Regions from separate parts of the Streptomyces sp. RLA131 genome, predicted to be linked through region 1. Evidence: riboswitches for the same ligand, from Rfam matches in the RefSeq annotation. Region 1 holds a riboswitch; the other holds the start of a gene.
What was found. Region 1 has a riboswitch for glycine ahead of gcvT (glycine cleavage system aminomethyltransferase GcvT). Riboswitches for the same ligand answer to the same signal wherever they lie in the genome.
Positions count from the first base shown of each region.

Region 2: it holds a riboswitch for glycine, as region 1 does, so the genes downstream of both, gcvP (aminomethyl-transferring glycine dehydrogenase) here and gcvT (glycine cleavage system aminomethyltransferase GcvT) in region 1, are expected to answer to the same signal.

Region 1 is NZ_JBWDOQ010000002.1:5,926,204-5,931,220, forward strand. It holds gene glyA (serine hydroxymethyltransferase) at 1-145, opposite strand, end outside; gene gcvH (glycine cleavage system protein GcvH) at 195-572, opposite strand; gene gcvT (glycine cleavage system aminomethyltransferase GcvT) at 615-1,733, opposite strand; glycine riboswitch at 1,877-1,975, opposite strand; gene RWE79_RS27825 (AAA family ATPase) at 2,146-2,790, shown strand; gene RWE79_RS27830 (hypothetical protein) at 2,841-3,656, opposite strand; gene RWE79_RS27835 (enhanced serine sensitivity protein SseB) at 3,791-4,564, shown strand; gene RWE79_RS27840 (enhanced serine sensitivity protein SseB C-terminal domain-containing protein) at 4,628-5,017, shown strand, end outside.
Region 2 is NZ_JBWDOQ010000002.1:1,152,355-1,157,371, reverse strand. It holds gene RWE79_RS06195 (DNA polymerase IV) at 1-947, shown strand, start outside; gene RWE79_RS06190 (PRC-barrel domain-containing protein) at 980-1,342, opposite strand; glycine riboswitch at 1,444-1,548, shown strand; gene gcvP (aminomethyl-transferring glycine dehydrogenase) at 1,716-4,604, shown strand; gene RWE79_RS06180 (DUF5999 family protein) at 4,609-4,815, opposite strand.

The sequences.
Region 1 (5,017 bases):
AGCCCTGGGCCTGGAGGACCGCCACGGGGGCGAAGTTCTCGGAGGCGATCATCTCGAGGGTGGACTGCTGGCGGTGGAGCTCGGCGTCGACGGCGGCGGCGACGTCGGGGTCGAGCTCGTGCAGGGAACTGTTGAGGAGAGACATCATCATCCCGAGGGGCTGAGGGTCAGAAAGGCCAGGAGGGCCAGGAGGATCAGTTGCCGGTGAAGGCGGCGTACTCGTCGGCGGAGAGCAGGTCGCCCGGCTCCTCGCCCACCTTCACCTTGAACAGCCAACCGCCCTCGAACGGGGCGGAGTTCACCAGTGCCGGGTCGTCCACGACGTCCTGGTTGACCTCGGTGACCTCTCCGGTGACCGGCGCGTACAGGTCGCTGACCGACTTGGTCGACTCCAGCTCGCCGCAGGTGTCGCCCGCGGTGACCGTGGAGCCGACCTCCGGGAGCTGGACGTACACGACGTCACCGAGCGCGTCGGCGGCGTGCGAGGTGATGCCCACGGTGGAGACGCCCGCCTCGGCGGCGGAGACCCACTCGTGCTCCTTGCTGTAGCGCAGCTGCTGGGGGTTGCTCATGTCCTGATTCTCCTGGATGCGGTGAGGTGCTGGTGAAAAGGGTCAGCGGGTGCGCTTGTAGAAGGGCAGGGCCACGACCTCGTACGGTTCGTGGCTGCCCCGGATGTCCACGGCGATACCCGACGCGGAGGCGGCAGCGGGAGCGGCGTACGCGGCGTCCACGTACGCCATCGCGATCGGCCGGCCCAGGGTCGGGGACGGGGCGCCGGAGGTGACCTCGCCGACCACCGCGCCGCCCGCCACCACCGGGTAGCCCGCGCGGGGGACCCGGCGGCCCTCGGCGACCAGGCCGACCAGCGAGCGGACCGGCCGGTCCGCGGCCGCCAGCAGCGCCTCGCGGCCCACGAAGTCACCCGGCTTGCCGAACTTCACGACCCGGCCCAGCCCGGCGTCGAAGGGGGTGAGCGCGGTGCTCAGCTCGTGCCCGTACAGCGGCATCCCGGCCTCCAGGCGCAGGGTGTCCCGGCAGGACAGCCCGCACGGGACCAGGCCCGCGGGGGCGCCCGCGTCGGTGATCGCCTGCCAGAGCTTCTCCGCGTCGGCGGGGGCCACGAACAGTTCGAAGCCGTCCTCGCCGGTGTAGCCGGTGCGGGCGATCAGCGCCGGGACGCCGGCGACGGTGCCGGGCAGCCCGGCGTAGTACTTCAGGCCGTCCAGGTCGGCGTCGGTCAGCGACTTCACGATGCCCGGCGACTGAGGCCCCTGGACGGCGATCAGCGCGTACGCGTCCCGGTCGTCCCGTACCTCCGCCGTGAAACCGGCGGCCCGTTCGGTGACGGCGTCGAGCACGACCTGGGCGTTGGAGGCATTGGCGACGATCATGAACTCGGTGTCGCCCAGCCGGTAGACGATCAGGTCGTCCAGGATGCCGCCGTCCTCCCGGCAGATCATCGTGTAGCGGGCCCGGCCGACGGCGACCGCGGAGATGTGGCCGACCAGCGCGAAGTCCAGCGCCTCGGCCGCCTGCGGGCCGGTGACGGTGATCTCGCCCATGTGGGAGAGGTCGAAGAGCCCGGCCCGGGTCCGTACCGCGTGGTGCTCGTCGCGCTCGCTGCCGTAGCGCAGCGGCATGTCCCAGCCGGCGAAGTCGGTCATGGTGGCGCCGAGCGCGCGGTGCAGCGCGTCGAGCGCGGTACGGCGCGGAAGGGCGACGTCGGTCATGGGGCTCCCAATGCAGGCGTGGCGAGGACTCCTCCCCATCTGTCATCGGAACCTGAGAGGTTCACCGTGAGCCCTGCGGCCACGGTTTGCACCTTGGGTGGGGCGGAGTCCGGTGCCGGATGCCGCCCGCTTTTCAGATGTGCCTCGTCCGCGCGGTAACGGTGCCTGAGAGATTCAAGGGAGGACTTGCTCCTTCGGCGCCCTTCCGGTTGACCCGGACGGAGCTCTCCCGCGCGGCCTCGAACGGCCTGTATGAGATTGAGCCGCCATCATTGCACGGGCTCCGGGTCTTGTCGCGATCGTGTCCCGGCCCCGTCCCGGCCCGGTCCCGATCCCGGTCGGGCGATAGGGGATCCGTTGGTCTTCCCATTACCATTTCTTGAAACTCTGGGACCGGGGGAGGGCGATCGCTGTGCTGGTGCGATCCGGCGGTGCGTACGCGGTACGGACGCTGTCCGGAACCGGGACAAGAGCCGGAGCCGGCGCCCGGCCGCGGCCGCTGACCGACCTGCGGGAGCGGGCCGTGCACACCCTCAACTACCCCGCCGGTGACGTGCTGGTCGTCTCCGGCCTGCCCGGCGGCGGCAAGAGCACCCTGATGCGGCGCGCCACGGGTGCCCGGCTGGTCGACTCCCAGGAGGTACGGCTGCGCTGGGCGGCCCGGATGCCGGCCCGCCTGCCCTACGCCCTGTACCGGCCGCTGGTGCGGATCGCGCACTACGCCGGGATGCGGCGGGCGCTGCGCTCCGGCGAGAGCGTCGTCGTCCACGACTGCGGGACGCTGCCGTGGGTACGGAACTGGCTCGCCCGGCAGGCCGCCGGGCGCGGCCGGGGCCTGCATCTGCTGCTGCTCGACGTGACCGAGGAGGCCGCCCGCGACGGGCAGCGCTCGCGTGGCCGACGGGTGTCCGCGTACGCGATGGCCCGGCACCGCAGGGCGTCACGGCGGCTGCTGGCGGCGGCCGAGGCCGGGAGGCTGCCGGGCGCGTGCGAATCGACGGTGCTGCTGGACCGCGCGGCGGCCCGGGCGCTCGGTGCCATCACGTTCGACGGCTGAGCGGCCCGGGCCGCGGCGGTACGGCGGTACGGCGGTGGAGCGGCCGGTGATCAGTTGGCGCCCGCACCGCCGCCCTGCGGGAGCTGCGCCACGGCGGGGGCGCCGGCGACCTGCTGGTCCGCCGGAGCGGCCTGGTCCGCCGGGGCGGCCGGAGCAGCCGGGGCGGCCTGGTCGGCCGGGGCGGCCGGGGTCGCCGGAGCAGCCTGGTCCGCCGGGGCGGCCTGGTCCGCCGGAGCAGCCGGGGTGGTCTGGTCGGCCGGGGACGCGCCGTTCTCGAGCCCGATCGGCAGCGGGAAGGGCAGCAGCCCGGCGAGCAGGGCGTTCAGGATGGCCGGCACCGAGGTCACCAGGGCGGTCAGGTCCGCGAGGATCTTGGGGATCAGGGCCGTGATCTTGGCGAAGTCCTTGTTGCCGATCGCCGCGACGAGCGCGGTGACATCCGTGGTCAGCGTCTTGAGCTGGTCGTTGACCTTGGTCATCGCGTCATCGATCGGCGTGGCGTGGCCCTCGCCCTGGGTGCCGGCGGCTGCCTTGGCGGCGGCCGCCGCCATGCCCAGCGAGCTGGAGAGCTGCTCGGTCGCCGCCGTCAGGTTGCGCTGCATCTCCTGGAGGCGGGCACTGTCCGGCTGGTCGGCCTGGGCCTCCTGGCTCAGCTTCGCGCCGGCCGAGAGGGTGTCGGCCAGCTTGGCGAGGACATCCGTGACCGGGCCGGCGGCGGGCGTCTGGGCCGGGTCGGAGACCACGGCGGAGGCGTGGGTACGGGACGGAGCGTGGGCGGTCGCGCCTGCGGCACCGGTGACGCCCAGGACGAGCGATCCGCTGAGCGCGGCGGCTATGGCGGCGGCGGCGAGCTTGCTGGTACGCATGTCCGTGTTTCTCCCAAAAGGTAGGGGTTGATGCCTTCCTGCTCCATCCTGAGAAGATGACGTGACTCTCCGCAACTCGACAGTCACCATACGTGTCCGTCGAGGCCGCTCGGCTTACCCGATAGGGTTTCCATATGGAGATCCCGGCGCAGCGCATACCGGACGGAATCGCCCCGGCGGTGGCCTACGGCGGCTGGCCCGCCAATGAACTCGAAGAGGTCCTCTCCGCCGCCATGGGCGACCCCGGCGCGACCGCCCGGGTCCTGGAGGTCCTCGGCCGCTCCCAGGTGTGGGTGCCGCTGCCCGCGGGCGGCGGCCCGGACAGCCGTGACCTCGACCTGGCCACCGTCGAGCTCGACGGTGTCGTCTACGTACCGGTCTTCAGCTCCGAGCAGCAGTTCCTGCAGGCGGCCAACGGACTGTCCTTCGCGGTCGCCCCGGTACGGGAGTTCGCCCGCGGGCTGCCCCCCAAGGTGGGCATCGTCCTCAACCCCGGTGGCGCGGTGGGCATCCCGCTGCCCCCGGCCGCGGTGATGGAGCTGTGCCGTACCGACCGGGCGCCCGGTTCCCCGTCCGGTGCCCGGGTGCGGCTGTGGGAGCCGGGATGGGACGAGGAACCGGTGGAGTTCCTGGCCGTGGCGGCGGGGGAGTTCGCCGTCACGCCGGTCGTGCTGAGCGCCCGCCGGGCCCTGGCGAGCGTCGAGGGGGACCCGCCCGCGCTCTTCGTCGGCGTGGAGCTCGACCGCTGGCAGGAGGAGGACCGCACCGCCGCGATGACCGCGCTCGGGCGCTCGCTCGGTGCGGTGCCCGTGCCCTGGCCGGTCAACCTGGTACTTCTCGACATCGCCCAGGACCCGGTCGGCGACTGGATGCTGGAGCACGTACGCCCCTTCTTCACGCGAGACTGAGGGCGAATAACCTGGTTTGATGAGCGAAGACAGGGCTTGAGTTCGACAGAAGGGGCGGGCCACGTGAGCGCGGGCGTGGGAGGGGGCGGCGGCGGTCTGGAGCATGCGCTCCGGCAAGTGACCCCCGGCAGATACGACTCCTACGAAGACCTCCTGAGGGCACTGGCCGAAAGCCGGCTCTGGATGCTGCTGTGGCACGGCGCCCCCGGTTCCTCCGAGGCGCAGTACGGCAACATGGAGGTCGCCGGCTACGGCTACGCGCCCTGTGTGACCTCGCCGCAGGAGCTGTCCGCCTGCGGCTGGGGCAGGGCCCACGAGGTGGTCACCGGGCGGGAGATCGCCGCGTCCCTCTTCCCGGACCGCTGGGGCCTGTGGCTGAATCCGCACGCCCCCGGCGGCGGTGTCGGCATTCCCTGGCTCGACCTGCGGCGGGTCGCCGCCGGCCTCGACCGC
Region 2 (5,017 bases), 4.8 Mb from region 1:
TCGGGCTCGCCGCCTCCAAGCTGCTCGCCAAGATCGCCTCGGAGGAGGCCAAGCCCGACGGGCTGGTCGTGGTCGAGCCGGGCACCGAGCGCGAGCTGCTCGCCCCCATGCCGGCGCGCACACTGCCAGGGGTCGGCCCGGCCACCGCCGAGGTTCTGCGGAGGGCCGGGCTCGGCACCATCGCGGAGGTGCGGCACGCGGGGGAGGCGGAGCTCGTCCGGCTGCTGGGCAAGGCGCACGGGGCGTCGCTGTACGCGATGGCGGCCGGACTGGACGACCGGCCGGTGGTCGCGGAGCGGGAGCACAAGTCCATCTCGGTCGAGGACACCTTCGACGTGGACCTGACGGACCGGATACGGGTCCGGGCCGAGCTGGACCGGCTGGCCGACCGTTGCGTGAAGCGGCTGCGGGGCGCCGGGCGCTCCGGGCGCACCGTGGTGATCAAGGTCCGGCGGTACGACTTCAGTACCCTGACGCGCTCCGAGACGCTGCGGGCGCCGACCGACGACCCGGCGGTGGTGCGGGAGACGGCGGGACGGCTGATAGAGGCCGTCGACACCACGGGCGGCGTCAGGCTGCTCGGGGTGGGTGTCGCGGGCCTCGCCGACTTCACCCAGGAGGATCTGTTCGCGCAGGCGGCGGCCGCCGAGGGTCTCGCCGCCGAGCAGGAGGCGGCCGCGGCCCCGCTGGAGCCGGCGCAGGAGGAGCCGGCCGTCCCCGCGCGGCGCTGGCTGCCGGGCCAGGATGTGCGGCATGCCGTCCACGGCGCGGGCTGGGTGCAGGGCAGCGGGGTGGGCCGGGTCACGGTGCGCTTCGAGGAGCCGGGATCGCCGGCGCCGGGGCGGGTGCGGACGTTCCCCGTGGAGGCACCCGACCTGGAGCCCGCGGACCCGCTGCCCCTGGTGCCGCCCCCGCCGCCCCCACTGCCCCCGCCGCCCCCGCGGTGACGGCGCGAGGCCGCCGCACCCCGGGGCAGGGGTCAGGCGTCGCCGGCGAGGGTGCCGAAGTCGTGGTCGCCGACGGCGGCGGGCGGTACTTCGAGGCCGTAGTGATGGTAGAGCTGGAGTTCCTGCTCGGGCGAGAGATGCCGGCCCACGCCGAAGTCGGGTGCGTCCTTGATCAGAGCCTTGTCGAAGGGGACGATGAGATGGTCATCGACGAACTGACTGGGCTCCAGGGGCACGAAGGCGTCACGGCTGAACAGCCCGGTCCGGACGGCGGCCCATTCGGGGCGTCCGGTGGCGTCGTCGAGGTAGACCTCGTCGACGGTGCCGATCTTCACTCCGTTGAGGTCGAAGGCCCTGCGGCCGATCAGGCTGCGCGGATCGATACCGGTCTGCACGGTTCCTCCAACAACTAGTGATTGATCCTATTTAGGCATGAAAGCCACTTTCTGTCACATGCCGCTCGCGGAAGTCACGCTGGTAGGCTGACAGCGGCCGCAGACCCCATGCGGGAGAGTCCCGGAAGCGCAGCGTCGCGCAGGCCGGGCGCCGAAGGAGCAACTCCTCCCCGGAATCTCTCAGGCATCCGTACCGCACGGGTGAGGTCACTCTGGAAAGCAGCGACGGCGAAAGCCGTTTCTCACCGACGGTGAAAGCCGTTCCGTGCAGACGGGACGGTGAAGCTCTCAGGTTCAGATGACAGAGGGGGAGGCCCCATTGGAGTCAGACCAGCGCCTCGCCCGAGCGCGTCAGACCAGGAGGCCTCCGCAGATGACCGCCCACCGCATCCCCCTCTCCGAGCTGGAACGCGGCATTCCGTTCGCCGGCCGCCACATCGGGCCCGACCGGTCCGCGCAGGACAAGATGCTGGCCCAGGTCGGGTACGGCTCACTCGACGAGCTGACCGCCGCCGCGGTGCCGGACGCCATCAGGAGCGCCGAGGCGCTGCGCATGCCGGCCGCCCGTACCGAGGCCGAGGTGACCGCCGAACTGCGCGCGCTGGCCGACCGCAACCAGGTCCTTCACCCCATGATCGGGCTCGGCTACTACGGCACCTTCACCCCGCCGGTGATCCTGCGCAACGTCATGGAGAACCCGGCCTGGTACACCGCGTACACGCCCTACCAGCCGGAGATCTCGCAGGGCCGCCTGGAGGCGCTGCTGAACTTCCAGACCGTGGTCGCCGACCTCACCGGACTGCCCACCTCGGGGGCCTCGCTGCTCGACGAGAGCACCGCCGCCGCCGAGGCGATGGCGCTGTCCCGCCGGGTCGGCAAGGTCAAGAACGGTGTCTTCCTGGTCGACGCCGACACCTTCCCGCAGACCACCGCCGTGCTGCGGACCCGCGCCGAGCCCACCGGCGTCGAGGTCGTCGTCGCCGACCTCTCGGCCGGCATCCCGGCCGAGGTGGCCGAACGCGGTGTCTTCGGCGTCCTGCTCCAGTACCCGGGTGCCTCCGGCGCGGTCCGTGACCTGCGGCCGGTCGTGGAGCAGGCCCACGGCCTGGGCGCGATCGTCACCGTCGCCGCCGACCTGCTGGCGCTGACCCTGCTCACCTCGCCCGGCGAACTGGGCGCGGACATCGCGGTCGGCACCACCCAGCGCTTCGGCGTACCCATGGGCTTCGGCGGCCCGCACGCCGGATACATGGCGGTGCGCGCGCAGTTCGCCCGCAGCCTGCCCGGCCGCCTGGTCGGCGTGTCGGTGGACGCCGACGGCAACAAGGCGTACCGGCTGGCCCTGCAGACCCGTGAGCAGCACATCCGCCGGGAGAAGGCCACCAGCAACATCTGCACCGCGCAGGTCCTGCTGGCCGTGATGGCCGGGATGTACGCGGTCTACCACGGCCCCGACGGCCTGCGCGGCATCGCGAGCCGCACCCACCGCTACGCGGCGATCCTCGCCCAGGGGCTGCGGGCCGGCGGTGTCGAGGTCACGACGGACGCCTTCTTCGACACGGTCACCGCCCGGGTGCCGGGCCGGGCCGCCGAGGTCGTGACCGCCGCCCGCGAGGCCGGGGTCAACCTGTGGCAGACGGACGCCGATCTGGTCGGCATCGCCTGTGACGAGACCACCGGTCGCGACCAGCTCGCCGCCGTCTGGGGCGCGTTCGGGGTCGGGCCCGGTGACATCGAGGCGCTGGACGCGGCCACCGGGGACACCCTTCCGGAGGCGCTGCTGCGCACCGATACCTACCTCACCCACCCCGTCTTCCACCAGCACCGCTCCGAGACCGCCATGCTGCGCTACCTGCGCCGCCTCGCGGACCGGGACTACGCGCTGGACCGGGGCATGATCCCGCTCGGCTCCTGCACGATGAAGCTGAACGCCACGACGGAGATGGAGCCGGTCACCTGGCCCGAGTTCGGCGCGCTGCACCCCTTCGCGCCGGCCGAGCAGGCCGCCGGATACCTCACGCTCATCCGGGAGTTGGAGGAGCAGCTCGCCGAGGTCACCGGTTACGACAAGGTCAGCATCCAGCCCAACGCCGGTTCCCAGGGCGAGTTGGCGGGTCTGCTCGCGGTCCGCGCGTACCACCGGGCCAACGGTGACACCGGGCGCACGGTCTGCCTCATCCCGTCCTCCGCGCACGGCACCAACGCGGCCAGCGCGGTCATGGCCGGTATGCGGGTGGTCGTCGTGCGCACCAGCGACGACGGCGAGGTGGACATCGCCGACCTGCACGCCAAGATCGAGCAGTACGCGGACGAACTGGCCGTGCTGATGGTCACCTACCCCTCCACCCACGGTGTGTTCGAGGAGCACATCGGTGAGATCTGCGCCGCCGTGCACGACGCCGGCGGCCAGGTCTACGTGGACGGCGCCAACCTCAACGCCCTGGTGGGGCTTGCCAAGCCGGGCCACTTCGGCGGCGATGTGTCCCACCTCAACCTGCACAAGACCTTCTGCATCCCGCACGGCGGCGGTGGCCCGGGTGTCGGCCCGGTCGCGGTCCGCGCCCACCTGGCCCCGTATCTGCCGAACCATCCGCTCCAGCCCGAGGCCGGTCCGGCGACCGGCGTCGGCCCGGTCTCCGCGGCCCCGTTCGGCTCGGCCGGCATACTGCCGATCTCGTGGGCGTACGTACGGCTCATGGGCGCCGAGGGGCTCAAGGCCGCCACGCAGGTCGCGGTGCTGGGCGCCAACTACATGGCCAAGCGGCTGGAACCGCACTACCCGGTGCTCTACACCGGCCCCGGCGGGCTGGTGGCGCACGAGTGCATCATCGACCTGCGGCCGCTGACCAAGGAGACGGGCGTGACGGTCGACGACGTCGCCAAGCGCCTGATCGACTACGGCTTCCACGCGCCGACGATGTCGTTCCCGGTGGCCGGGACGCTGATGATCGAGCCGACCGAGAGCGAGGACCTGGCGGAACTGGACCGCTTCTGCCAGGCGATGATCTCGATCCGCGCGGAGATCGACAAGGTCGGCTCCGGTCTCTGGCCGGCGGATGACAACCCGCTGCGCAACGCGCCGCACACCGCTGCCGCACTCGGCGGCGAGTGGGAGCACCCGTACTCCCGTCAGGAGGCGGTGTTCCCGGCCGGGGTGTCGCCGGCGGACAAGTACTGGCCTCCGGTGCGTCGTATAGACGGCGCCTACGGCGACCGGAACCTGGTCTGCTCGTGCCCGCCGCTCGACGAGTACGAGGGGTAGCTCCTCAGGCAGCCGTCACGATGCGCTCGGTGCCGAGCGGCCGGTGCGGTGCGATGATCTGCCCGTCGGGCAGGAGTTCGCCGGTGTCCTCGAAGAGGAGGACACCGTTGCACAGCAGGCTCCAGCCCTGTTCCGGGTGGTGGGCCACCACCTGGGCGGCCTCGCGGTCGGGGCTGCTGGCGGTCGGGCAAAGCAACTGGTGCTGACACATGATCGGCGGGTTCTTTCGCTGCGGTTGGTGTGACGAGCTGTCTGCTGGGGTAGGTACCTTCTTCATGACCGTGCCCCCCGTTTCGTTGGTCGGGTCCAGTGTTGCTCTACTGACGTGATTCCGCAGGCATTTCGTGTGAGCTTTTCTTGTTAGTTGGGGACGCAGTCACCCGTGCGGGCGGTTGCTCGCACAAAGCAACACC